Regions from separate parts of the Pseudomonas sp. NPDC089401 genome, predicted to be linked through region 1. Evidence: predicted binding sites of a transcription regulator. Region 1 holds the regulator's gene; the other holds the start of a gene.
What was found. Region 1 encodes sigma-54, which starts transcription at its own class of promoters, with help from an activator protein. Its sites were predicted from a motif close to ANTGGCATNNANNTTGCTNT; they were not measured.

Region 1 (5,378 bases):
CACCATCTTGTCGGGGGCGCGGCCGACGCGGACCTGGCAGGGGAACTTCCCGGCCACGCCGACGAACTTGGCTGCCGCCCGGGCATGCAGCCCCAGCTTGTTGATGATGGTGATTTCGCGGGCGGGCATCGTGGGGTGGATCCTGTGGGTTAGAGGTCGCGGTGGCGGACCTGGACGTTTTTCAGCGACTGTTGCAACACCTGGCCCAGGCGCTCGGTGATGTATACCGAGCGATGATGGCCGCCGGTGCAGCCAATGGCGATGGTGACATAGGCGCGATTGCTGGCGGCGAAGCGGGGCAGCCATTTGAGCAGGTAGCTGGAGATGTCGTTGAACATCTCCTCGACATCCGGCTGTGCGGCCAGGTAGTCGATCACCGGTTGCTCCAGGCCCGAATGCTCGCGCAACTCCGGCTTCCAGTAAGGATTGGGCAGGCAACGCACATCGAACACCAGGTCGGCGTCGACCGGCATGCCGCGCTTGAAACCGAACGACTCGACCAGGAACGCCGTGCCGGGTTCGGGTTGGTTGAGCAGGCGCAGCTTGAGCGTGTCACGCAGTTGATAGAGGTTCAGGCGGGTGGTGTCGACCTTGAGGTCGGCGAGGTCGGCGATCGGGCCCAGCAGTTCGGTTTCCACGCGGATGGCCTCGGCCAGCGAGCGCTCGGCATTGGTCAGCGGGTGGCGCCTGCGGGTTTCGGAGAAGCGCTTGAGCAGCGTGTCCTCGTCGGCGTCGAGGTACAGCACGTCACACTGGATGTGCCGTGCCCGGGCTTCCTCGAGCAGCTCGGGGAAGCGGGACAGATGGCTTGGCAGGTTGCGTGCGTCGATACTGACCGCCACCTTCGGTTGCTGAAGCTCGGTATTGATCAGCGCATTTTCCGCCAGCTGCGGCAGCAGCCCGGCCGGCAGGTTGTCGATGACGTAATAGCCGTTGTCTTCCAGTACATCGAGGGCGGTGCTCTTGCCGGAGCCGGACCGGCCGCTGACGATGATCAGGCGCATGTTCAGTGCTCGTTCTGTGCGTCCAGGACAACCTGGTAGAGGGCCTCGCTGCTTACGGCGGCACGCAGGCGATCACGAACCTCCTTGCGATCGAGCATGCTGGCGATCTGGCGCAGCAGTTCAAGGTGGGCATCGGTGGCGGCTTCTGGCACCAGGAGGACGAACAGCAGGTCGACCGGGGCGCCATCGATGGCGTCGTAGTCGATCGGGGCATCCAGGTGCAACAGGGCGCTTACCGGGGCGGCGCAGCCTTCGAGCCGGCAGTGGGGAATGGCGATGCCATTGCCGAAACCGGTCGAACCCAGTTTTTCGCGGGCGATGAGCTTTTCGAAGACGTCTTGCATCTCAAGCTCGGGCACTTGTTCGGCAATCAGGGTGGCGACCTTTTCCAGGGCGCGCTTCTTGCTGCCGCCCGGCACGTTCACCAGGGAACGGCCGGGGGTCAGGATGGTTTCAAGTCGGATCATGGATGAGAGGGGTCAGCGGGCGGCTGCACCTTGCAGCAGGCTTTGCTGTTTTTCCTTGTGTTTTTTCAGTTGGCGGTCGAGCTTGTCGGCCAAGGCGTCGATCGCTGCATACATGTCTTCGTGTTCCGCATTGGCTACCACTTCACCGCCTGGAATCTGCAGGGTCGCTTCGACCTTCTGCTGCAGCTTCTCGACTTTCATGATGACCTGCACGTTGGTGATCTTGTCGAAGTGACTTTCCACGCGGGCGAGCTTTTCAAGCACGTAATCGCGCAGTGGCTGGGTGACTTCTACATGCTGTCCACTGATATTGACTTGCATACAGCTTCTCCTTTGTTGCCCGTGCATAAAGAGGCAGGTGTTGCACCTGCCCCACAAACGCTGTGGCACATCCAGGGGCTACATCAGTCGCTTGCGCTCGCTCGACGGTGCGATGCCGAGGGACTCGCGGTACTTGGCGACGGTGCGACGGGCTACCTGGATGCCTTGTGCCTCCAGTAAACCAGCGATCTTGCTGTCACTCAATGGCTTTTTCTGATTTTCCGCCGCAACCAGTTTCTTGATGATCGCGCGGATCGCCGTGGACGAGCACTCTCCGCCTTCGGCGGTGCTGACGTGGCTGGAGAAAAAGTATTTCAGTTCGTAGATGCCACGCGGGGTGTGCATGTATTTCTGCGTGGTGACCCGCGAAATGGTCGACTCGTGCATGCCCACCGCTTCGGCGATGTCGTGCAGCACCAGGGGCTTCATCGCCTCGTCGCCGTGGTCGAGGAAGCCGCGCTGGTGTTCGACGATCTGCGTGGCGACCTTCATCAGCGTCTCGTTGCGGCTTTGCAGGCTCTTGATGAACCAGCGCGCTTCCTGCAGCTGGTTGCGCATGAAGGTGTTGTCGGCACTGGTGTCGGCGCGGCGGACGAAGCCGGCGTACTGCGGGTTGACCCGCAGGCGCGGGATCGCTTCCTGGTTGAGTTCGACCAGCCAGCGCTCGCTGTCCTTGCGCACGATCACGTCCGGCACCACGTATTCCGGTTCGCTCGACTCGATCTGCGAACCTGGGCGCGGGTTGAGGCTCTGCACCAGTTCGATGACCTGGCGCAGCTCGTCTTCCTTGAGCTTCATGCGGCGCATCAGCTGGCTGTAGTCGCGGCTGCCGAGCAGGTCGATGAAGTCGGTGACCAGGCGCTGCGCCTCGCTCATCCACGGGATGTCGGCAGGCAGTTGGCGCAACTGCAGCAGCAGGCATTCGCCCAGGGTACGAGCGCCGACGCCGGCCGGCTCGAACTGCTGGATGCGGTGCAGCACGGCCTCGACCTCGTCGAGCTCGATGTCCAGCTCCGGATCGAAGCCGGCGCAGATTTCCTCGAGGCTGTCTTCCAGGTAGCCCTGGCCGTTGATGCTGTCGATCAGGGTAACGGCGATCAGGCGATCGGTGTCGGACATCGGCGCCAGGTTGAGCTGCCAGAGCAGGTGGCTCTGCAGGCTTTCGCCGGCCGAGGTACGGGTGGTGAAGTCCCACTCGTCGTCATCGTTGCTTGGCAGGCTGCTGGCGCTGGTCTGGTAGATGTCTTCCCAGGCGGTGTCGACCGGCAGCTCGTTGGGGATTCGCTCGTTCCACTCACCGTCTTCCAGGTTCTCGGCACTGGCGGTGCTTTCCTGGAAGCTGGTGTCCTGGACTTCGGCGACCGGCTTGTTCTCGGCGTTGTCCGCCATCGGGTCGCTGTTGTCGAAGTCGTCGCCGTCTTCCTGACGTTCGAGCATCGGATTGGACTCCAGCGCTTCCTGGATTTCCTGTTGAAGGTCCAGGGTGGAGAGCTGAAGTAGGCGGATGGCCTGTTGCAACTGCGGGGTCATCGTCAGTTGCTGGCCCATTTTTAGGACGAGCGATGGTTTCATGGCTGGGGCTTAATACCTTGTTCGCCGGCGCGCATGCGCCATCCACTACACGAGGGCGCCGGGGCGCCAAATTCAAGCAAGTTTTATGCCTTAAATTGTAGCGTTTGCCTAGAGCACTGTAGCAACTAAAGCCCCGAAGGGAAGCGTTTGCCAGTGCTCCAGGCGGCCCGGGGTCAGAGTCGGAACTCGTGGCCCAGGTAAACCTCTTTTACCAGTTCGTTGGCCAGGATGGTTTCGGAATCGCCTTCGGCGATCAGCTGGCCATCGTTGACGATGTAGGCGGTTTCGCAGATATCCAGGGTCTCGCGGACGTTGTGGTCGGTGATCAGCACGCCGATGCCCTTGGCCTTGAGGTGGTGGATGATCTGCTTGATGTCGCCCACGGAAATCGGGTCGACACCGGCAAAGGGTTCGTCCAGCAGGATGAACTTGGGCGCGGTCGCCAGGGCGCGGGCGATCTCCACGCGGCGTCTTTCGCCGCCGGACAGGCTCATGCCGAGGTTGTCGCGGATGTGGCTGATGTGGAACTCCTGCAGCAGGCTTTCCAGCTCCTTGCGCCGGCCTTCGCGGTCGATGTCCTTGCGGGTCTCGAGGATGGCCATGATGTTGTCGGCCACCGACAGCTTGCGGAAGATCGAGGCTTCCTGCGGCAGGTAGCCGATACCGGCGCGGGCGCGACCGTGCATGGGCTGGTGGCTGACATCGAGGTTGTCGATCAGCACGCGGCCCTGATCGGCCTGGACCAGGCCGACGATCATGTAGAAGCAGGTGGTCTTGCCGGCGCCGTTGGGGCCGAGCAGGCCGACGATCTGGCCGCTGTCGATCGACAGGCTGACGTCACGCACGACCTGGCGGCCCTTGTAGCTCTTGGCCAGGTGCTGGGCTTTGAGGGTTGCCATTTACTCGGCCTTCTTCTTCGGCTGGATCACCATGTCGATGCGCTGACGTGGCTGAGTCACGTTGCCACCACGACCGGCGGTCGCCACCTGGGTCTTGGTGTTGTAGACGATCTTCTCGCCTTCGGTGGTGTTGCCTTCGTTCTCGACCTTGGCGCGGTCGGTGAGAATGACGATGTCCTTCTGCGCCTGGTACTGGATGGTCACCGCCCAGCCTTTCATCTTGTCGGGCTTGGCCGCGCTCTGCTGTTGCTCGAAGTACGCCAGGTTGCCCACCGAGGTCACCACGTCGATGTCGCCGTTGGCGGCACGGGTCATGGTCACGGTGTTGCCTTTGATCATCATCGAGCCCTGGGTGATGATCACGTCGCCGGTGTAGGTGGCCACGCCTTGCTTGTCGTCCAGGTGCGCGTTGTCGGCCTGGATGCGAATCGGCTGGTCACGGTCGTTCGGCAGGGCGAAGGCGCTCGCGCTTCCCAGTGCTGCCGCGCTCAGGCTGAGCAAAAGGGGGAGGGTTTTAACGAGCCTCATACTGTCCTCTTACGTTAGAGAGCAAGTCGATCTTGCTTTCTTTCAAATACGCTTTCATTCCTTTGCCCGTAGTTGTGCCACCGGCGCCGTCGATTCTAACGGCTTGCTCGGTCTGCGCATATTGCTTCTGCGGGAACACGGTCATGCGCGAACTGGTGATGATGGTGTCGCGGTTCTTTTCGTCGGTGCGCGCCACGCGCACGTTGTCGATCAATTCGACTTCGGTGCCGTCCGGATTGACCTCGGCGCGCACGCTCTGCACATGCCAAGGGTAGGCGGTGCCGCGGTACAGGTGCAGGTCCGGGGTGGTCACCAGGGTAACCTCGGTGGCCTTCATGTGCTCGACCTTGTCGGCGGTCATCTCGTACTGCAGCTTGCCGTCAGGCAGGAACTGCACGCTGTGCGCGTTGATCGCGTAGTAGTCGATGGCGCTTTCGTCGACCTGCGCCACGGGCTGGTCGAGGAAGCTCTCCGGGCTGACGTTCCAGTAGCCTATCGCCGCCAGCAGGGCGGCGATCACCGCGAGCAGCGCAATGTTGCGGGCTTTCTTGCTGAACATGGGCGGCCTTACAGGTAGTTGGCGTTGG
Region 2 (5,378 bases), on a different contig from region 1:
GCAATTACGGCCGCCTCTGTACCAAAGGCCTCACCGCCCACGTACCGCTGACCGCCGCCGGGCGCATGGAGGACGCCTACGTGCGCCAGCAGCGTAGCCAGGAACCGGTGCGCAGCCGCCTCGACCAGGCCATCGCCGAGGCCGCCGGGCGCCTGCGCGGCATCATCGACCAGCATGGCCCGGATGCCGTGGCGCTGTACGTGTCCGGGCAGATGTCGCTGGAGGCCCAGTACCTGGCCAACAAGCTGGCCAAGGGGTTTATCCGCACCCGCCATATCGAGTCCAACTCGCGCCTGTGCATGGCCAGCGCCGGCAGCGGCTACAAGCTCTCGCTCGGCGCCGATGGCCCGCCTGGCAGCTATCAGGACTTCGAGCACGCCGACGTGTTCCTGGTGATCGGCGCGAACATGGCCGACTGTCACCCGATCCTGTTCCTGCGCCTGCTCGACCGGGTCAAGGCCGGCGCCAAGCTGATCGTCGTCGACCCTCGGCGCACGGCCACCGCCGACAAGGCCGACCTGTTTCTGCAGGTACGCCCGGGCAGCGACATGGCCCTGCTCAATGGCCTGCTACACCTGTTGCATCACAATGGCCACACCAACCCCGGCTTCATCGCCCGCTACACCGAAGGCTGGGATGAACTGCCCGCCTTCCTCGACGACTACACCCCCGAGCGCGTCGCCGCCATCACCGGGCTGAGCGAAGCCGACATCCGCCAGGCCGCCGAATGGATCGGCACGGCCGGCGAGTGGATGAGCTGCTGGACCATGGGCCTTAACCAGAGCGTCCACGGCACCTGGCACAGCAACGCCCTGTGCAACCTGCACCTGGCCACCGGGGCGATCTGCCGCCCGGGCAGCGGGCCGTTCTCGCTCACCGGCCAGCCCAATGCCATGGGCGGGCGCGAGATGGGCTACATGGGCCCCGGCCTGCCAGGCCAACGCTCGGCACTGGTCGCGGCGGACCGGACCTTCGTCGAGGGCCAGTGGGGGCTGGCCCCCGGCAGCCTGCGCGCGGAGGGCGGCGAGGGCACCGTCGCACTGTTCGAGCAGATGAAGGCCGGCGCGGTAAAAGCCTGTTGGATCATCTGCAGCAACCCGGTGGCCAGCGTCGCCAACCGCCAGCAGGTGATCGACGGCCTGCGCCAGGCCGAGCTGGTGATCACCCAGGACGCCTTCCTCGACACCGAGACCAACCGCTACGCCGATATCCTCCTGCCCGCCGCGCTGTGGGCCGAGGGCGAGGGCGTGATGATCAACAGCGAGCGCAACCTGACGCTGATGCCGCGCGCTGTCGAGGCCCCCGGGCAGAGCCTGCCCGATTGGCAATTGATCGCCCGCATCGCCTGCGCCATGGGCTACGCCGAGGCCTTCGACTACCCCGACGCCGAAGCGGTGTACGACGAGATCCGCCGCTTCTGGAACCCGGCTACGGGCTATGACCTGCGCGGCATCGGCTACCCCGAACTGCGCGACAGCCCGCACCAGTGGCCCTGCGCGCCAGGCCGGGGAGACGACCGCAGCCCGTTGCGCTACCGCAACGACGGTGCGAGCCAGCAGCTGCTGCGCGATGCCGAGGGCAAGCTGCCCGAACTGGCCTTCCCCACTGCCAGTGGCAAGGCGCGCTTTTTTGCCCGGCCCTGGCTGCCGGCCGCCGAACTGCCCGACGCCGACTACCCGCTGGTGCTCAACACCGGTCGCGTGCAGCACCAGTGGCATACCCTGACCAAGACCGGCAAGGTGCCGGCGCTGAACAAGCTGGAGCCAGGCCCCTTCGTCGAAATCCACCCCGAGGATGCCGCGCGCCTGGGCATCGCCGACAAGGACCAGGTGGCCATCCGCTCGCGCCGTGGCCAGGCCGTGCTGCCGGCCCGCGTCAGCGATCGGGTGATGCCTGGCAATTGCTTCGCCCCGTTCCACTGGAACGATCTGATCGGCGAGCAGCTGGCGATCAATGCCGTGACCTGCGACGCGGTCGACCCGCTGTCGCTGCAGCCGGCGTTCAAGCACTGCGCCGTGGCCCTGGAGCGGGTCGCCGGCGAACGCATCGATGCCCTTGAGCTGAACGCCGCCACTGCGGAGCCTGCGCGTATGCCGAGCGCGACCCTGTCCCAGCTGCTGGGCCTGGACAGCTTGCCAGCTCCGGCGCAGGTCGCCGGACAACCGCGGCATCAGGTGCTGTGGGCCTCGCAGACCGGCAACGGCGAAGCGCTGGCCGAACGCTGCGTGGAGCGCTTGCGCGGCGCCGGGCTGCAGGTGCAGCTCGACTGCATGGAGGCGCTGACCCCGCGCCAGTTGCAAGGTGCCGCCAGCGTGCTGCTGATCGCCAGCACCTTCGGCGACGGCGATGCACCGGACAGCGCCACGGCATTCTGGCAGGCGCTGCAGGGCGAGGAGGGTGCGCCGTGTGCCGGGCTGCCCTATGCCGTGCTGGCCCTGGGCGACTCCAGCTACGACCAGTTCTGCGGCTTCGGTCGCAAGCTCGACCAGCGCCTGGCGGAACTCGGGGGGCGTCGCCTGCTGCCACGGGTTGATTGCGAGCCAGACTTCGACGACGCATTCGCTGGCTGGCTGGAAGCATTGCTGGCCGAACTGGGCGGCGCGGCGGCACCGCAGCCAGTCAGCGAGCCTGCACCGGCAAGCGGCTTCAGCAAGCAGCAACCCTGGTCCGCCGCCTTGCTGGAAAACCGCGTGCTGAACGGCCCTGGCGCAAGCAAGGAAACCCGCCAGCTGGTGTTCGACCTGACCGGCAGTGGCTTTACCTACGCCGCTGGCGATGCCCTTGGCGTGTGGCCGCGCAACTGCCCGGCGCTGGTCGAGGAACTGCTGGGGTTGATGCAGCTCGATGGCCAGGCATTGGTCGAACTGAAGGGGCAACCCGCGATGACCCTGGCAACGGCGCTTGAGGAACACCTGGAAATCGCCAAGGTCACCCCGCAGCAGCTGCAAGCCCTCAGCGCTCAGGCGCCGGGCCTGCAGCGTCTTCTGCAAGCCGAGTGCAAGGCCGAGCTGCAGGGCTGGTTATGGGGGCGTCAGCTGGCCGATGTGCTGCGCGCCTTCCCCCAGCAGTTGTCACTGGCCGCCTGGCTGGACCTGCTCAAGCCCTTGCAGCCGCGCTTGTATTCGATCAGCTCCAGCCCGCTGGCCCATCCGGACCAGGTGCACCTGACGATGTCCACCGTGCGCTATGGCCAGCGCAAAGGCGTGTGCTCCAGCTTTCTCGCCGACCGGGCGCAGGCGTTGAAGGTGGCGATCTACCCGCAGGTGTCGAAGCACTTCCGCTTGCCCGAGGACGACGACCTGCCGGTCATCATGGTCGGCCCCGGCACCGGCATCGCGCCGTTCCGCGCCTTCCTCGAAGAGCGCGCGGCGCGCGGGGCCAAGGGCGGCAACTGGCTGTTCTTCGGCGAGCAGTACGCGGCGACCGACTTCTACTACCAGGCGCAATTGCAGGCCTGGCAGCACGCGGGGCACCTGCGCCTGGACACGGCGTTCTCGCGGGACCAGGCCGAGAAGGTGTATGTGCAGCAGCGCATGCTGGAGCAGGGCGCGCAGCTGTGGCAGTGGCTGGAGGCAGGGGCGTACTTCTATGTGTGTGGCGACGGGCAGCGCATGGCCAAGGATGTGGATGCGGCGTTGCGTGAGGTGGTTGCCGTGCATGGGCAGGTGGATGCGGATGCCTATGTCGAAGCGTTGAGCAAGGCCAAGCGCTATCGGCGCGATGTGTATTGATGTGCGCCAGGATGGGGAGCCTTGCACCTGGAATGTGCACTGGCAGGGCCGGCCTCTTCGCGGGTGAACCCGCTCCCACAGGCAGGGTACAAGGTTCGAAAGCAGTGCAGCCCTTTGTGGGAGCGGGTTCACCCGCGAAGAGGCCGGCACAGGTAATCACATTGGCACAGTCCCTGCTTTACCCCTGCTACAACAAAGCCCCCTGGTCAACGGCGATCAACCCGGGCCCCCCACCGTGATGAATACAGGCAAAGGCGCCTGGAGCTTCGGCTCCAGGCGCCTTTTTTTTGATCGAGGATCGGCTTATGAAGGCAACAGCGAGCGGGCAACGAGAGCGACTGGTGATCGTCGGCAACGGCATGGTCGGCCACCACTGCGTCGAGCAACTGGTCGGGCGCGGTGCCCTTGAGCGCTTCGAGCTGCACGTGTTCGGCGAAGAGCGCCAACGCGCCTACGACCGCGTGCACCTGTCCGAATACTTCGCCGGCAGCTGCGCCGAAACCCTGGCCTTGTGCGAGCAGGGCTTCTATGGCGACAACGGCGTGCACCTGCACCTGGGCGAAGCCGTGCTGCAGATCGACCGCGAGCGCTGCGAAGTCGTGACTGGCGAAGGCCGCTACGGCTATGACCAGCTGATCCTGGCCACCGGTTCCTACCCCTTCGTGCCTGCCATCGAAGGCTCGAGCGGCAATGCCCGGCTGGTCTACCGCACCCTCGATGACCTCGATGCGATCCGCGCCGCCGCCACCGACGCCCGCCGTGGCGTGGTGGTCGGCGGTGGCCTGCTTGGCCTGGAAGCGGCCAATGCACTCAAGTCCCTGGGCCTGGAAGCGCACGTGGTCGAATTCGCCCCGCGGCTGATGCCGGTGCAGCTGGACGGCGAGGGTGGCGCCGCGCTCAGGGCGCAGATCGAAGCCCTCGGCGTAGGCGTGCACCTGTCGCGCGCCACCCAGTCGATCAGCACTGGCGAAGCCTACCGCTACCGCATGAACTTCGACGGTGGCGAGCACCTGGAAACCGACCTGATCGTGTTCTCCGCCGGCATCCGCCCACAGGATGCCCTGGGCCGGGCCAGCGGCCTGGAGATCGCCGCCCGCGGCGGCGTGGTGATCGACAACCATTGCCGCAGCAGCGACCCGCGCATCTTCGCCGTCGGTGAGTGCGCTTCGTGGAACGGCAGTGTGTTCGGCTTGGTCGCCCCGGGCTACGGCATGGCGCGCAACCTCGCAGCGTTGCTGATGGGCGAGGCGGCTGGCGAGTTCAGCGGCGCCGACATGTCGACCAAGCTCAAGCTGCTGGGCGTGGACGTCGGCTCCATCGGCGACGCCCATGGCGCGACCCCCGGCTCGCGCAGCTACCGTTTCATCGACGAGGCCAACAGCGCCTACCGCCGGCTGGTGGTGGATGCCAGCGGCAAGCATGTGCTCGGCGCGGTGCTGGTGGGTGACAACAGCTACTACGACACCCTGTTGCAATACGCCCAGAACCGCATCGCCCTGCCGGCCGACCCGGCCGCGCTGATCCTGCCCCAGGGCGGCGGTGCACCGGCCCTGGGGGGCGACGCCCTGCCCGACAGCGCGACCATCTGCTCGTGCCACAACGTCAGCAAGGGCGCAGTCTGTTCGGCCATCGACAGCGGCTGCGGCG

Region 2: nirB (nitrite reductase large subunit NirB) is a predicted target of sigma-54. The motif match lies at 3,892-3,911, and genes of this name have one in related genera.

The regions. Positions count from the first base shown of each region.
Region 1 covers NZ_JBIVIA010000007.1:197,989-203,366, reverse strand. Annotated here, with positions in the region: gene ACIP21_RS17575 (HPr family phosphocarrier protein) at 1-129, opposite strand, end outside; gene rapZ (RNase adapter RapZ) at 150-1,004, opposite strand; gene ptsN (PTS IIA-like nitrogen regulatory protein PtsN) at 1,007-1,471, opposite strand; gene hpf (ribosome hibernation-promoting factor, HPF/YfiA family) at 1,484-1,792, opposite strand; gene ACIP21_RS17555 (RNA polymerase factor sigma-54) at 1,871-3,364, opposite strand; gene lptB (LPS export ABC transporter ATP-binding protein) at 3,538-4,263, opposite strand; gene lptA (lipopolysaccharide transport periplasmic protein LptA) at 4,264-4,791, opposite strand; gene lptC (LPS export ABC transporter periplasmic protein LptC) at 4,778-5,350, opposite strand; gene ACIP21_RS17535 (KdsC family phosphatase) at 5,359-5,378, opposite strand, start outside.
Region 2 covers NZ_JBIVIA010000001.1:106,617-111,994, forward strand. Annotated here, with positions in the region: gene ACIP21_RS00520 (molybdopterin-dependent oxidoreductase) at 1-3,731, shown strand, start outside; gene nirB (nitrite reductase large subunit NirB) at 4,037-5,378, shown strand, end outside.